DNA from 2 places in the Zymobacter palmae genome. Region 2 is predicted to be linked to the other one. Evidence: predicted binding sites of a transcription regulator. Region 2 holds the regulator's gene; the other holds the start of a gene.

Region 1 (7,472 bases), 980 kb from region 2:
GCCAGCTCTTTCCATGGGAAGAAGGGACCCGGATCCAGCTTGCGGCCCGGCGAGATATCCGAGTGCCCTACGACATCGGTCGGCGTGATGCCATAGCGGTTAACGATATCCTTCGCGAGCACCACAACCTGATTAATCTGAGAAGATGAAAACGGATGCCACACCATCCCTGTTTCAGTCCGCGTGAAACCGGGATTGACGATCTCGATACCGATGGAGGTGTCGTTAAGGTTGTCGCGTCCTTTCCACGAACTGACGCCCGCATGCCATGCCCGCAGATCCTCATCGGCCAGCTGCATGATGACAGGCTGGCTATTGTAGATGCCGGTTTGTTCGGGAATCAGATAGTGCACGCCAACGTGTTCGCCGGTCAGCTCACGGATGGCAGCGGGATCGTCTCCCCCCGTGTAGTGGATCACCAGCGTTCGCACACGTGCGTTGGCCGCGGAAGAGCGCAGGCTGTGATCGACGCGATAGCCACTGCGTCGTTCTAGCTTCTGTGCTTCTGCGGGGCTGTAATAGCGAGGAGGAAAGGCATCCTGCAACACGGGAGGGCTGATCGGCTGATGATCGACCACTTTGAGTGAGGGAGAACGCGTGGTGGGTTTGGCAGGCTCGCCAGCACACCCCACCACTGCCGTCATAACCATTCCCAGTAATACTGATGGCAGCGCCAGACGGCGAAGCGAACGCGATTCACGGGCCATGAATGAGGTCTCAGGTACAAGAATGACGGTAAAGGGGAAAATGCCCCGATGGTCATAGCCGCTGGCCATCAGAGCCGATGAAATATGACACGGTGGACTGCGCTCATACTGAACCGCACCACTCTATGAAGCGTAGCACCTTCTGATTTACTCTCCTTCCTGCCCTGCTGAAAACTGGCTTAGAAGGCAAACATGGCATCAATTGACGGCATCCAAAGTTTGTAACCACTTACAAACCCCAGAGATGGCTTATCAAAAGCACTCGACTATCAAGACCCCGTTCGATAATGGTGGCTCCAGAGAATAACGCCTGCGGCTACGGCCGCGGGCATAATAATCAGATTGAGTATCGGGACGACGATAAGAGGCGTCAGGATAAGACCAAAGAGCAGCGTCTGTCCCTTATGCTTCCATAGCAAGCCACGCATATCCGCAAAGCTCACCTGATGGTTATCCATCACATAGTCCAGATACTGAATGGACAGGCACCAAGCCGAAAGAAGCAGCCAGGCCACTGGCATGAACGGCTGTGTCCCCGGAACAAAGCCGATAGCGAACAGCAGCGCCATCCGCGGCAGGATGAACGACAGTTTTTGCCATTCACGCCCGAGGCTATCAGTGATCAGCTGCCCCCAGCGCCGCTCGTCCTGACTGCCACTCCCCCCTAGCTGCCGTTCGACCTGTTCCGCCAGCAGGCCATAGAAGGGGGACGCCAGAAAGGCAACGACAAGCGTGAATGTGAAGTAAGTGATAACTAACGATGTAGCCATCATCAAAAGCCATATCAGCCACGACAACCAATGCAGCCATGAAGGAAAATGGCGGGTCAGCGCATCGCTCCAGCCAGGCAGGTAAGCGTAGAGAAAGCCCAGTAGCACAACGTACAGCACCGCGCTGATAGCCACCGGAACGACGACGTAACGACGCAATCCGGGGGACAGCACCATTCGGGCGCCCTGCTGTAAGGCATCGATTGCATTCATGACATGGCCCTTGTTGGTTGATATTTATACCCGAGGATAACAATGCCGGCGCACCCTGCGTGAGCAGAATGCGACGGCATCATAAGGGTAACGCGATGTACCGCGCTCAGCGCGGAAGGCACGAGCGCTTAGAGCGGTTGCAGCTTGGCAAAGCCCAGCACCAACCACTTGTTGCCTTCATCGTCGAAATTGATCTGGACGCGCGCACGACTGCCTTGGCCTTCGGCACCAATCACAGTACCGTCCCCAAAGACCGGGTGAGAAACGCGCTGCCCCAGCGATAGGCTCATGCCATCGTGCTCAGCCTGCTGCTGCTCGAGCGAGCGCTTGGAATCGTACAGCCCACCACGCGATGCATTCTTCGATGAAAAGCTGCTGCGGGACGGCGGCATAGGACGGGCAACCTGTCCACGCAAGCGCACTTCTTCAATCAGGTCTTCGGGCAGTTCGCGAATGAAGCGCGATGCCCGCTGATAGGTTTCCTTGCCGTGCAGACGGCGCATCTCGGCATAGGTCAGGTACAGACGCTGCATGGCGCGTGTCAAACCCACGTAGCAGAGGCGTCGTTCTTCCTCCAACCCAGCGGGATCTTCTATCGACCGATTGTGTGGGAACAACCCTTCCTCGATACCGGCAATGAAGACGACCGGGAACTCGAGCCCTTTCGCTGAGTGCAGCGTCATCATCTGTACCGCATCTTCGAATTCGTCGGCTTCGTGATCCCCAGCATCCAGTGCCGCTTCAGAAAGGAAGTTTTCCAGTGTAGCGTCGCCAACTGCTTCACCGGCCGGTTCGAAGGGGTCGGTACCGCGCATGTCTCCCTGCACGTATGCACGTGCTGCACTGACCAGCTCTTCTAGGTTCTCTACACGCGCCTGCCCCTTCTCACCCTTCTCTGCGCGATGGTGCTCAATCAATCCCGTCACGGTAATCACGTGGTCGATGATTTCGTGCAGCATTAGTCCCGAAGTTTCGTTGTCGAGACGATCGACAAGATTAGCGAAGGTCTGCAACGCGCTAGCGGCGCGCCCGCTGACCTGCTTGTGAGCGACAAGGTCGTGCAATGCCTGCCACAGTGAAATGCCTTCGTCACGAGCATGTGTTCGCAACAATTCAACTGTCTTGGTACCTATGCCGCGGGCGGGCACGTTGATGACTCGCTCAAGCGACGCGTCGTCTTCGCGTGAGACCATCAAGCGCAGATAGGCCAACGCGTTTTTGATCTCAAGGCGCTCGTAGAAGCGGTGTCCACCGTAGATACGGTACGGCACCTTGGAACGAATCAGCGTTTCCTCAATAACGCGCGACTGCGCGTTGGAGCGATAGAGGATGGCAATATCACTACGCTTGTAGTCGTGTTCTTTGATGAGTTTCTGCAGTGTATCGACGATATAGCGTGCCTCGTCGAGGTCATTGAACCCCGCATACACCGAGATTTTTTCGCCACCGCTGATATCGGTCCACAGCTCTTTGCCCATGCGCCCAGTGTTGTTGCGGATCAAGGCGTTGGCCGCATCCAAAATCACATTGGTCGAGCGGTAGTTGCGTTCCAAGCGCACGACCTGCGTGTTCGGTAGCTCCTCGCTAAAGCGCACGATGTTCTCGACGCGCGCACCGCGCCAGCCATAAATAGACTGGTCATCATCGCCCACGGCTGTCACATGGCCATTGGGACCCGCGAGTAGCTTCAGCCACGCGTACTGCAGACGGTTGGTATCCTGAAACTCATCCACAAGGATATGGCCGAACCGCTCACGGTAGTGCTCAAGCAACGGGGGATTGTCACGCAGCAGCTCCAGCGAGCGCAGCAGCAACTCGCCAAAGTCGACCAGCCCTGAGCGTTCGCAGGTCAGCTGATACAGTTCGTACAGCTCGACCATCCGCAGCAAGTACTGATCGCCATGCGCCTCGACCTGCCCCGGTCGCAGTCCTTCTTCTTTGCACCCAGAGATGAACTGCATCACCTGCCGAGGCGGATAGGTTTCATCGTCAATGTTGTGGTCTTTCAACAGGCGCTTGATCAGCCGCAGCTGATCATCACTGTCGATGATCTGGAAGTGTTCCTGCAGCTTTGCATCGTGCCAGTGCGTGCGCAGCAGACGGTGCGCAATGGAGTGGAACGTACCGACCCACATGCCCCGCGGCGAGACGCTCAGCAACGCTTCCAGACGCGTACGCATTTCACGTGCGGCCTTGTTGGTGAAGGTTACCGCCAAAATGCTGTAGGGCGACAAGCGCTCGACTTCCAGCATCCAAGCGATGCGGTGCACCAGCACGCGCGTCTTGCCGGAGCCAGCCCCTGCCAGTACCAGCAGGTTGCCCTGCGGTGCGCTGACGGCCTGGCGCTGTTCGTCGTTGAGCGAATCAAGCAGATGATGGGAGTTCATGTCTGGTGTTCCGCTGATGGCCTCTGGACGGCACCTTCATCGCTGCGACCAGAGGTCTTGAATAGAGAAGTAGAAAGACGGTATTCAGCGTCCCTTCAAGGCGCGCTGTAAATAACCACAGCATACCATGAAGCCCTGATCACCGCCCGATAGCGCCAGAGTCCTCTTCAGAAGAATGCAGGCCTACAACGCTGAAACCGCATGTGGATAACCTGATCTAGTCGCAAGCCCAAACGGCTTCCCTCTATGGGTCAGAACAGCGTGCTTTGATGCTCCCCAGCAAACGTGTCCGGCACCCTTACCTGACCATTATGCTGCAGTGCTGCTGAAACCTGCTCGGCATAGCGCCGTGCCAGCGTTGGTGCCTGCCGATTGTCAGGAGTATGCACAAACAGAAAAGGGGTTTTCCCCTGACTTATCCACAGGGCAAGCCGATCGACCCACGGCGCAAACAACGGATCGTTGATCTGATCCTCAAAATGGCCGATAAAGCGCACGATAGGCCGCGACCCCGTAGCGATCACATGCAGCGGGCGTTTGGGTTTCTCCTGCTGTGCCTTCCACAGGGCCGAACCGGGAGCCCCCGGATTCATCATTACCGGCCGAACATCCAGCATGACACGGTCAGCGTTGTGAGTTATCAACAGACGATTGAACGCTCGCTCCGCGTCGCCTTTGGCAAAGAAATCAAACGACCGTGGTTCAACGGCACAGGGAATATGGGCAGGCCACTGCACTAGAAGGCGTTCGAGATCAATCATGGCTTCCTGACCCAGATCGCGCGGCAACTGAACCATGACCGGCCCGAGGCGAGGTCCCAACAGACTTAACCGTTCAAGAAAGCGTGCAATATCGGCCTCACAGTCACGCAGACGCTTTTCATGTGTGATGAAAGCGGGCAGCTTGAAACAAAAGCGAAACGACTCGGGCGTCTGAGCGGCCCAAACTCGCACGGTCTCTTCCTTGGGAATACCGCTGTAGAACGTCGTATTGCCTTCCACGGCATCGAAAGCCGCAGCGTAGTCGGGCAGACTTTCCGTCATCGCCGTATGCGGCGCATAGAGGCTTCCTTTCCAATCAGGATTGGCCCACATGGCCAGACCGAGATGAAGCTGCGGCGTGTTCTTGTGCATTACCGACGGAATCCTTGTCATACCCATGGGTCATAGAAAAGCGTAGCGAAACTTACCCTCTGTAAAAACCGCATTGCAAATGCTGGAACAGAGGGCCGTCGAGTCTCTACACTACGCAACGTCCGCCTTTCATCATTGCGAGAGATGCCCCGCCATCCCATCGCAATCATTTACGTATTGCAACGAGGTCTGTCGTGCGTTCGCTTCGCTATCTGCGCTCTCTGATGTCTTTTGGTCATCTGCTGTTCGCAGGCCTACTGGTAACGGCCTGTAGCTCGACAGCACCTCGCCCGTCCACACCCCAGAACACAGCTTACGTGCCGGGTCTGCGCACCGATGCCGGTAGTGGCTCGTCACTGACGCGCTGGCGCACGGAAGACTGGCAGCAGCTTCCCGGTTGGTCAGAGCGCCAGGCACAGTCGGCATGGCAACCGTTCCTGCAAAGCTGCAAAGCACTGGGTAAGCAGCGTGACTGGCAGCAGGTGTGCATGGACGCTCAGCGCATGAACGCCGCCAATGCCAGCGAGCTACAGCGCTTCTTCGAAGAACGTTTCCGGCCATGGCATCTGACCAACGACGATGGCTCAACAACCGGGCTGATCACGGGATATTACGAGCCCGTGCTGCGTGGTTCTCTGACCCGCCACGGCCCCTATCAGACGCCGGTCTATCGCTATCCACACGGCATCGCCAGCACGCAGGTCAACAAACCACGTGCGCACCTGATGAAGCAGCCATTCCTCAAAGGGCGAGAACTAGTATGGGTGGACGATCCTGTCGATGTGGCCTATCTGCAAGTGCAGGGCTCAGGACGCGTCAGGCTGGAAGATGGCCGCATGATTCGCGTGGGCTTTGCGGGCACCAACAACCTGCCCTTCCGTTCCTTCGCACGCTGGTTGCTTGATCGTCATCAGATCACCGCCGACCAAGCCACGATCAAAGGCATCAAGCAATGGGCACATGCCCACCCTCAGCAAGTCGACGACATGCTCAATGCCAACCCGCGCGTCGTCTTCTTCCGCGAGATGCCTGCCGTCGATGAGTCGACCGGGCCCACTGGCGCGTTGGGCGTTCCTCTAACGCCGGAACACAGCATCGCCGTCGACCCCTCGCATGTACCACTGGGCGCACCGGTATTTCTGTCGACCACGCGTCCGCTGTCCAATGAACCGATCCAGAAACTGGTTATCGCTCAGGATACCGGCAGTGCCATCAAGGGCACTGTTCGTGCCGACTACTTCTGGGGCCTAGGTGATGCCGCAGGAGAAACCGCTGGGCGCATGAAACAACGCGGTGAAATGTGGGTACTGCTGCCTCGCTACATGGGATCAGGACAGCTCTACTCGGCGCGCGGATAGTCTTTTTGCTCTTCTCTCTGGCCGTGCATACGGTCAGAATGCTTCGCTTTCTTGATTCAGGTGATACGCTTTATGACAGGGCCGCTCACCGGAACGGAGAGCCTTTGGGTTTCATAGCGTAGAACGAACAGGGACGATCGACATATGAAGTGGCAACGCGGCAGACGCAGCAGCAATATCGAAGACGAACGCAGCAACGGCTCTAGCGGCGGCGGTATGCGCCTAAGCGGTGGCAAGATCAGCATCGCGGGGATCGTACTGGTGGTGGCCTTCGGTCTGATTACGAAACAGGACCCGATGCAGATTCTCAGCCAGGTTCTAGGACAGATCGGCGGCAACGGTGGCAGCGTAGCGACGCAATCGAATACGTCATCGACCACACCGAGCCAAGTCGACCACAGCCGTGACGAGTTCATTAGCACGGTGCTGGGCGATACCGAAGATACTTGGACAGAGATATTCAAGCAGCAGGGCAAGACGTACCAGCCCCCGAAACTGGTCCTGTTCAGTGGCAGCGTCTCTTCTGGCTGTGGCTATGCTTCCGCCGCGGTCGGTCCGTTCTACTGCCCAGCCGACCAGAAACTGTATCTCGATACCTCCTTCTTCGCAGAAATGAAGTCACGCTTTAAGGTTGGCACCGACTTCGCTCAGGCCTATGTCATCGCACATGAAGTGGGGCACCACGTACAGCACCTGACCGGCATTGATCGCCAGGTCACTCAAGCCGAACGTCAAGGCGCTGCGCGCGAGGGGGCCAACGGGCTTTCCGTACGCCAAGAACTGCAGGCTGACTGCTATGCCGGCGTATGGGGCCATCAGGCCGAAAGCCGCTACAACTGGCTCGAACCGGGCGAAATCGAAGATGCCTTGAAAGCAGCCGACGCCATCGGCGACGACAACCTTC
Region 2 (7,472 bases):
CTGCTGTGGGGTAAGGTGGCCCGCGGATTGTCAGCCGGCCGCGTGCAGTCGGTGGCGGTGCGTCTGATCGTTGAGCGAGAACGTGAGATCCGTGCCTTCGTTCCTGAGGAATTCTGGGACGTCATGGCGCGTCTGCGCTATGGCAAGGACGACGTACTGAACTTCGAGCTCGTGCGCCAAAACGGTGAGCCGTTCCGTCCTGTTAGCGAAGAAGAGACACTGTCGCGCATCGCGGGGCTGTACGATGCGACTCTGGCGATCACCAAGCGTGAAGACCGCCCGACGTCCAGCAAGCCCGGCGCTCCCTTTATTACGTCGACGTTGCAGCAGGCGGCAAGTGGTCGCTTAGGCTTTTCGGTCAAGAAGACCATGATGCTGGCTCAGCGCTTGTATGAAGCGGGCTATATCACGTATATGCGTACCGACTCCACCAACCTGTCACAGGATGCCGTGGAGCAGGTGCGTGATCATATCGCTGCTGAATATGGCGATGCGTACCTTCCCGACGCTCCCGTGCGCTATTCCAGCAAGCAGGGCGCACAGGAAGCGCACGAGGCGATCCGCCCGACCGACGTGAAGCGTGCGACCTCGCAGCTGAGCGGCATGGAACGTGACGCGGAACGCCTCTACGAGTTGATCTGGCGCCAGTTCGTGGCCTGCCAGATGGTGCCTGCGCGCTATCTGTCGACGGCGCTGACCGTAGATGCCGATGGCTACACACTGCGTACGCGCGGCCGCGTACTGAAGTTCGACGGTTATACGCGCGTGCTGCCGCCGAGCAGCCGCAGTGCGGAAGATCAACAGTTACCGGACATCCAAGAAGGCACGGCGCTGACGCTGGATGGTCTCGACCCTGAGCAGCACTTCACCAAGCCGACGGCGCGCTACACCGAGGCCAGCTTGGTCAAGGAGCTGGAAAAACGCAGCATCGGTCGCCCATCCACTTATGCGTCGATCATCTCGACCATTCAGGATCGCGGCTACGTGCGGCTGGAGAACCGTCGTTTCTACGCCGAGAAGCTGGGCGAAATCGTGACCGACCGCTTGGTCGAGTCTTTCCAGGATCTGCTTGATTACAGCTTTACCGCGCGTATGGAAGGCAGCCTAGACGGTGTCGCCGAAGGCCAGCGCGACTGGCTGCAGTTGCTCAATACGTTCTATGGCGATTTTAAGGCCGAGCTCGACAAGGCCAGCGGCGATGACGGTATGCGCCCCAATCAGCCGGTCGATACCGATATCAAATGCCCGGACTGCGGTCGTCATATGCAGATCCGTACGGCATCGACAGGGGTCTTCCTTGGCTGCTCCGGTTATAACCTGCCGCCCAAGGAACGTTGCAAAAAGACCATTGACCTGCTGCCAGGTGAAGAAGCCGTAGCGGCGGATGCCGGTGATGAAGCCGAAACGGATGCACTGCGCGCCATGCACCGTTGCCCTATTTGTGGCACGGCGATGGACAGCTATCTGGTCGACGAACACCGCAAACTGCACGTCTGCGGTAACAGTCCTGATTGTGCCGGGTATGAAATCGAACACGGCAGCTTCCGCATCAAAGGTTATGAAGGTCCGACGCTTGAATGCGATAAGTGCGGATCGGAAATGCAGCTGCGTGCTGGGCGTTTCGGCAAGTATTTTGCCTGCACCAACGATGACTGCAAGAACACGCGCAAGCTGCTGAAGAGCGGTGAAGCGGCACCGCCGAAGATGGATCCGATTCCGATGCCGGAACTGGCCTGTCAGAAGGTGGAGGATCACTATGTCCTGCGTGATGGGGCCAGTGGCCTGTTCCTCGCCGCGAGCCAGTTTCCTCGCAAGCGTGAAACGCGGGCACCGTTGGTGCTGGAACTGCAGCCGCATCGCGAAACGCTGCCTGAAAAATACCACTTCCTGCTGGATGCGCCTGTGGCCGATCCGGACGGTCGTCCCGCACAGATCCGCTTCTCGCGTAAGAGCAAGGAGCAGTACGTGATGACTGAAGACAACGGTAAGGCTACCGGCTGGCGCGCCTCTTTCGTCGACGGGCGGTGGGTTGTAGAAGATAAGCGTAAGCCGGCTAAGAGTGCGAAGTGATGGATATTGATCCGTCACGCCGCACCCAGCGCTTGATGTATGATGCTGAGCTGTTGGCATCGCACGCCCTGTCGCTGGACGGGGCGCTGCAGCAGGCCTGTGAATCCGGAGCGCTGGTATTGGCCGAGCAGAGCCTAGCAGCGCTGGTGGCCGAACTGGCGGCGCCCCAATCGCTCGACGCTGGGCCGTGGCAGCAGATGCTAAACGCGCTGCCCGACACACTTCAGGAACGACGTCTGCTGGAGCGTGCATTGCTGACGGCGAACGGTGAGTTGTATGCGCTGTATCTTCGCTTAGAACAGCGGCGTACGGGGCACATCCCGGCAACGGTAGGGTTAATCGCCACCACGCTGTCTGTGGGTGAACGTGTAGCGCAGCTCAAAGATCAGTTAGTCGCATTGCGTGTGCTGGCCAATGGGTTGCGGGAGTCATCGCGCTTCTGCTGAGATGTCGCTCAAGAACATGGCGCTGGGCCGCTGACGTGGCTTGGCACTTCGTAGGTGTCTGTTTATCAAGGCGCTTGCCGTACGGCTTTATCAAGTCGCTAGGGTGAGCGCCTTGAACGTTTGTGTCGGGTAGTTTCTCTTCATCAACATGTAAGACACACCGCGTTAGAGTGGTGAACGCGCATTCCCTGTATCACCGTAATAGGGTATGAAAGGGCTGTTATGACCATCGCTGAAGGAGCATTCGTCATGCAAGGGTGGCTGTTTCTAGTGGTTGCCGTAGTGGCGGAAGTGATTGCAACGTCTGCGCTTAAGGCCAGCAACGGTTTTTCGCGTTTGTGGCCTTCAGTGCTGGTGGTCGTGGGGTACGGTTGCGCCTTCTATTTCTTGTCGTTGACGCTTCGGTATTTGCCGCTGGGTATTGCCTACGCCGTCTGGGCGGGATTGGGGGTAGTGCTGACCACGCTGATTGGTTGGGCACTTTTCCAGCAGAAGCTGGATGCCGCAGCGCTGATCGGTATAGTACTTATTCTGGCAGGGGTGATGGTCATGAATACGTTCTCTTCCGTTCAAGCGCACTGAGCGGCCGGAAAACAATCGCATGGTGCTCTCTATGCACATGCAGGGTTGCCGACGGAGAATATAGCGCGCGATCGTGGGCGGCTACCTTCCTTCTCATCCAGTACGACTTATCAAGGAAAATCATGCGTTACGCTATTTTTGATATCGACGGTACGATCAGTCAGGCGGGGCAACCGATTTCATCTTCCGTCGCCGAGGCGCTGTTGGCGCTGCGCGAACACTATCAGGTGGTTTTCGCTTCCGCACGGCCTGTGCGCGATATGCTGCCGCTGCTGCCAGATGAACTGCATGACGCTGTGATGGTGGGGTGTAATGGTGGGATGGCGTGGCAGCGCGGCGAGTTTATGATCAATGAAAAATTCGACGCCGACAGTGCGGCAAGCATGCTGGGGTGGCTGGATAATGCCCGTGCGGCCTATGTAGTGGAAAGTCACTGGCAGTACGGTTTCTCGCCCATCGCGCATGATTTCCACGACTATGTGCGTTCACTGAACGTCACGTTCCCTCCCGCCGAGCGCGATACAGTGATGGCGCAAGGGGTTAACAAGATCCTGATTCTCGATATGGCGCTGCGGGAACCGCTGTTAGAGTACCTGAGTGCTCAGCCCTTCAATGTCGTCGAAAAGCTCCACCGTTTCGATCACTGCTTCGATCTGATGCCCGGTCAGACCGATAAGGTGAATGCGCTGGATCGGCTGGCGATTGCACCCGAGCAGGCGATTATCTTCGGCAATGACCTTAACGATCAGGCCATGCTGGCCCGCGCAGCACACTCGGTCGTTGTGGGTGAATTCCAGCCGGCCACACCACCTCATCAGCGTGTCGCGTTCGACGAGGTAGCACAGGCCATCACCGCGCTGGCTGACAAGGTCGCGGCTTGATTCGTATCAGCGCTGAACTGTCGAGAAAATGGTAGGGGTATCTGCGCCTATCTACTGGAATATGAAGGCATCACGGTGCTAACGCACCGAGCATGGTGCTGCGGTATTCTTGCGCCTCGCCTGTCGCACGGGCTGCGCTGTCGTGGTACCCTGTGGTCAGACAACGACCATGGCGCTAATCGCTATGGTCGTTTTTTTACCATGAGAGGTGATTCATGATCGACAATGCGATTCTCGAGATCGTAGAGCTTCCAGACGGTGAGGTCGTGCTTCGTTCTACCGATAGCGATGATGAAGCTCCTTTGGTTAGCATTCGATTTTCCGAGCAGGCGCTGGAGCTGCTGCAGCGAAGCCGCTTCGATGTCGCACGGGAAATGATCGACCACGCTATCACGCGTTCGATGCTGTGGGACGGTGACGATACGCTGAGTGAGCAGGACGAAGAAGAGTCGGTGACCGTGCATTAATAAAAGACTGTTTCATAACCTAAGTGATCGCTTTTACCCTTTCTGAAATAGAAGGCTTCTACCGCAATGTTGTGGTTTGAAGGCCCTTCAATGACATGGGTATTGGCGTTATGGAACATGCTCTAAGCAGGTTGCACGATGAGCCGCGCTCAGTAGATAGTGTGCGGGAGTGCCTAGGGGGCGAATCCTAGGTCATGCCGATGATCACCATGATCGGCGCGGCACAGAATAAAAGAAAGGCGGGCAGGCCGATTCACACGGCCTGCCCGCCTTTTGTGTACCTATCTACGGCTAGACGTATCGCGAGGGATCAGTGCAGACCCTGATCGCCGCGGATGACGCCGACCCCGATACCTTCGATTTCCAGCGCATCGCGGGTGACATCCACCTCAATCGGTGCAAAGTCCGGGTTCTCTGCGATCAGGCGAACATGATTGCCCTGACGCTCGAAGCGTTTGACTGTTACGTCATCGCCCAGGCGAGCCACGACGATTTGGCCGTTGTGCACGTCCTGCGTCTTGTGCACCGCCAGCAGGTCGCCATCCAGAATGCCAACATCTTGCATCGACACCCCTTTGACGCGCAGCAGATAATCCGCGCGTGGCGAGAAGAAGTCTGGCGACAGCGGGCAGTAGCGGTCGACGTGTTCGGTGGCGAGAATAGGGCTACCCGCCGCAACCTGACCTACAATGGCCAGCGTATCGGTCGGTGCCGCTTCGTCGCGCTTGATGATGCGGATGCCGCGTGACGCGCCCGCGATCATTTCGATCACGCCCTTGCGTTTCAGGGCGCGCAGATGTTCTTCGGCGGCGTTGGCAGAGCGGAACCCCAGCGCTCGCGCAATCTCTGCCCGTGTAGGTGGATATCCCAGCGTATCGAGCGTCTCGCAGATGAAGTCAAAGACTTCCTGCTGGCGACGAGTGAGTGGTTTCGTCATGACAGGCCTTGTCGTCTTGGATGAAATAATATCTCTGTGATTATATCCAGTGTATTCTGCCACGCAAGTCAATTGCAGCATACGGCGCGTTATGGGGTAGAATAGTCGCCGCACGGGAATGGGGCGCGTTTTGTTCTCATGTGGCATGCGTGAACTTCAGTTCGGCACGAGGCTTCTTTTCTTTGGATCAGAGGGAAAACGTGCCGCCGGGAAAACCTTCCGGGCAAACGCGTGTCCGAAGGACTGTGTATCCGCGCCATCGGCATACCGCCAGCAGCGATAGTGTGCTTGCTCAGGCGGTGCGCCCGCTGTCTCCATGTGCTTCGCTCGTCACCTGACCTGGCTCCGGCTTCGTCAGGTGTTCTGTTTTCGGCATGGTAGTGCCGTATCCCACTTACATTTGAACAAGACTCTGGCAATGCAAGACGATCCGATTTTTGATTCTCATCGCCACGTGCAGGATATGAATGCGCTGATGGCGCAGGCTGACTGTCTGGTCACGCAAGAAGAAGTGGACGCCGCACTCGACGCCATGGCGACGCGCATGACGGAAGTGCTGGGTGACAAATTGCCGCTGTGCTTCTGCGTCATGAACGGTGGCCTCATCACGACGGGTCACTTGCTGACGCGTCTCGGCTTCCCGCTTGAAATCGATTACCTGCACGCGACGCGCTACCGCGGCAAGACCAGCGGTGGGGAATTGTTCTGGCGCGTTTCCCCCGAGCGGCCGATGAAAGGACGTCATGTGGTCGTCATCGACGATATTCTCGATGAAGGTGCCACGCTGGCGGCTATTCTGGAGTACTGCCGCGAAGCGGGTGCTGCAAGCGTCTCCTCTGCGGTGCTGGTCGACAAGAAACATGATCGCAAGGCCGTGCCGGGTCTGAAGGCCGACTTCTGCGGTCTGGAAGTCGAAGACCGTTACGTGTTCGGCTTCGGCATGGACTACAAGGGCTATTGGCGCAACGCGCCGGGTATTTTCGCGCCCAAAGGGCTATAAGGGCGCTTGCCCATGAGCGTGCGCAGTGAGGGCGCTTCGACCGTGACTTTGAATGTGAGGCCTATCTTTCAATGAGCAATCTGTCGAAGCTGTCGAGCCGTCTGATGAAGTATCGCCACCAGCTGGGGGTAGCCCTGATCGTGGCGATCTTCATCGGCGCGGTGTATGCCTGTTGGTCGATGGTCAGAAGCATTAATCTGAGCCAACTGCATGCGGCGCTGATAGCCGTGCCGCCACAGTGGATTGTGGGGGCCGTGCTGGCAGCGGTCGGCAGCTATGTGATGCTGTTGGGCTATGAATGGTCGGCGACGCGCTATGCTGGCGTCAGCGTGCCGTCGAGAGCGCTGGTCATGGCGGGTGTATGCGCATCAGCAGTGGGCAATGCGATTGGGCTGTCAATGCTGTCGGGCGGCGCGGTGCGTTATCGGCTCTACTTTCCTCACGGCATAGAACCGGCCGACGTGGCGCGTATGTCGGCATTCGTCAGTCTAGCGCTGGGCTGTGCGTTGCCACCACTGGCCGCTGTTGCGGCGCTGATTCACGTCGATGCGGCCGCGCAGGCACTGCACCTGTCACGCAGCTGGGTTATTGGCATAGGCATTGCTGTGCTGGTGGGCTATCTGCTGTTGGTTGGCATTCTGGCCACGCGCCGGTCTGCGCACTGTCCGACGCCGTTCACGCGTCAGTTTCATCTGTGGCACTGGCGGTTTCGCCTGCCCAATATGGTGCTGTCCGCGTTGCAGCTGCTGATTACGCTGCTAGATGTCATCTGTGCGTCGGCTGTGCTGTACCTGCTGATTCCGGGCGATATTCCCTTCACCACGTTCATGATGGTGTATCTGCTGGCGCTGGCGACGGGTGTATTGAGCCATATTCCCGGCGGGTTTGGCGTCTTTGAGATGATCATTCTGTCGGCTTTCAAAGGCTCAGTAGGTGAAGCACCACTGCTGGCGGCCATTCTGCTGTACCGCGCGATCTATGTACTGCTGCCACTGGTGCTGGCCTGTCTGGCACTCTTGTGCTGTGAACTGGTTAGGCTGCGGCGGCATCGCCGCACGTCGTAGCACAGCGGACTATCCGTGGCGAGGA

Evidence for each region. The regulator LexA, encoded in region 2, represses DNA repair genes until DNA is damaged. The targets are predictions, from matches to a motif close to TACTGTNTANNTANACAGTA.
Region 1: uvrD (DNA helicase II) is a predicted target of LexA. The motif match lies at 4,181-4,200, and genes of this name have one in related genera.

What each region holds. Positions count from the first base shown of each region.
Region 1 covers NZ_AP018933.1:71,970-79,441, reverse strand. Annotated here, with positions in the region: gene ZBT109_RS00370 (N-acetylmuramoyl-L-alanine amidase) at 1-707, opposite strand, end outside; gene cysZ (sulfate transporter CysZ) at 977-1,690, opposite strand; gene uvrD (DNA helicase II) at 1,819-4,077, opposite strand; gene ZBT109_RS00355 (DUF72 domain-containing protein) at 4,329-5,210, opposite strand; gene mltA (murein transglycosylase A) at 5,405-6,568, shown strand; gene ypfJ (KPN_02809 family neutral zinc metallopeptidase) at 6,713-7,472, shown strand, end outside.
Region 2 covers NZ_AP018933.1:2,112,096-2,119,567, reverse strand. Annotated here, with positions in the region: gene topA (type I DNA topoisomerase) at 1-2,070, shown strand, start outside; gene ZBT109_RS09475 (DUF6586 family protein) at 2,070-2,516, shown strand; gene ZBT109_RS09470 (DMT family transporter) at 2,766-3,098, shown strand; gene ZBT109_RS09465 (HAD-IIB family hydrolase) at 3,221-3,979, shown strand; gene ZBT109_RS09460 (hypothetical protein) at 4,195-4,446, shown strand; gene lexA (transcriptional repressor LexA) at 4,757-5,383, opposite strand; gene ZBT109_RS09450 (hypoxanthine-guanine phosphoribosyltransferase) at 5,802-6,383, shown strand; gene ZBT109_RS09445 (lysylphosphatidylglycerol synthase domain-containing protein) at 6,455-7,447, shown strand.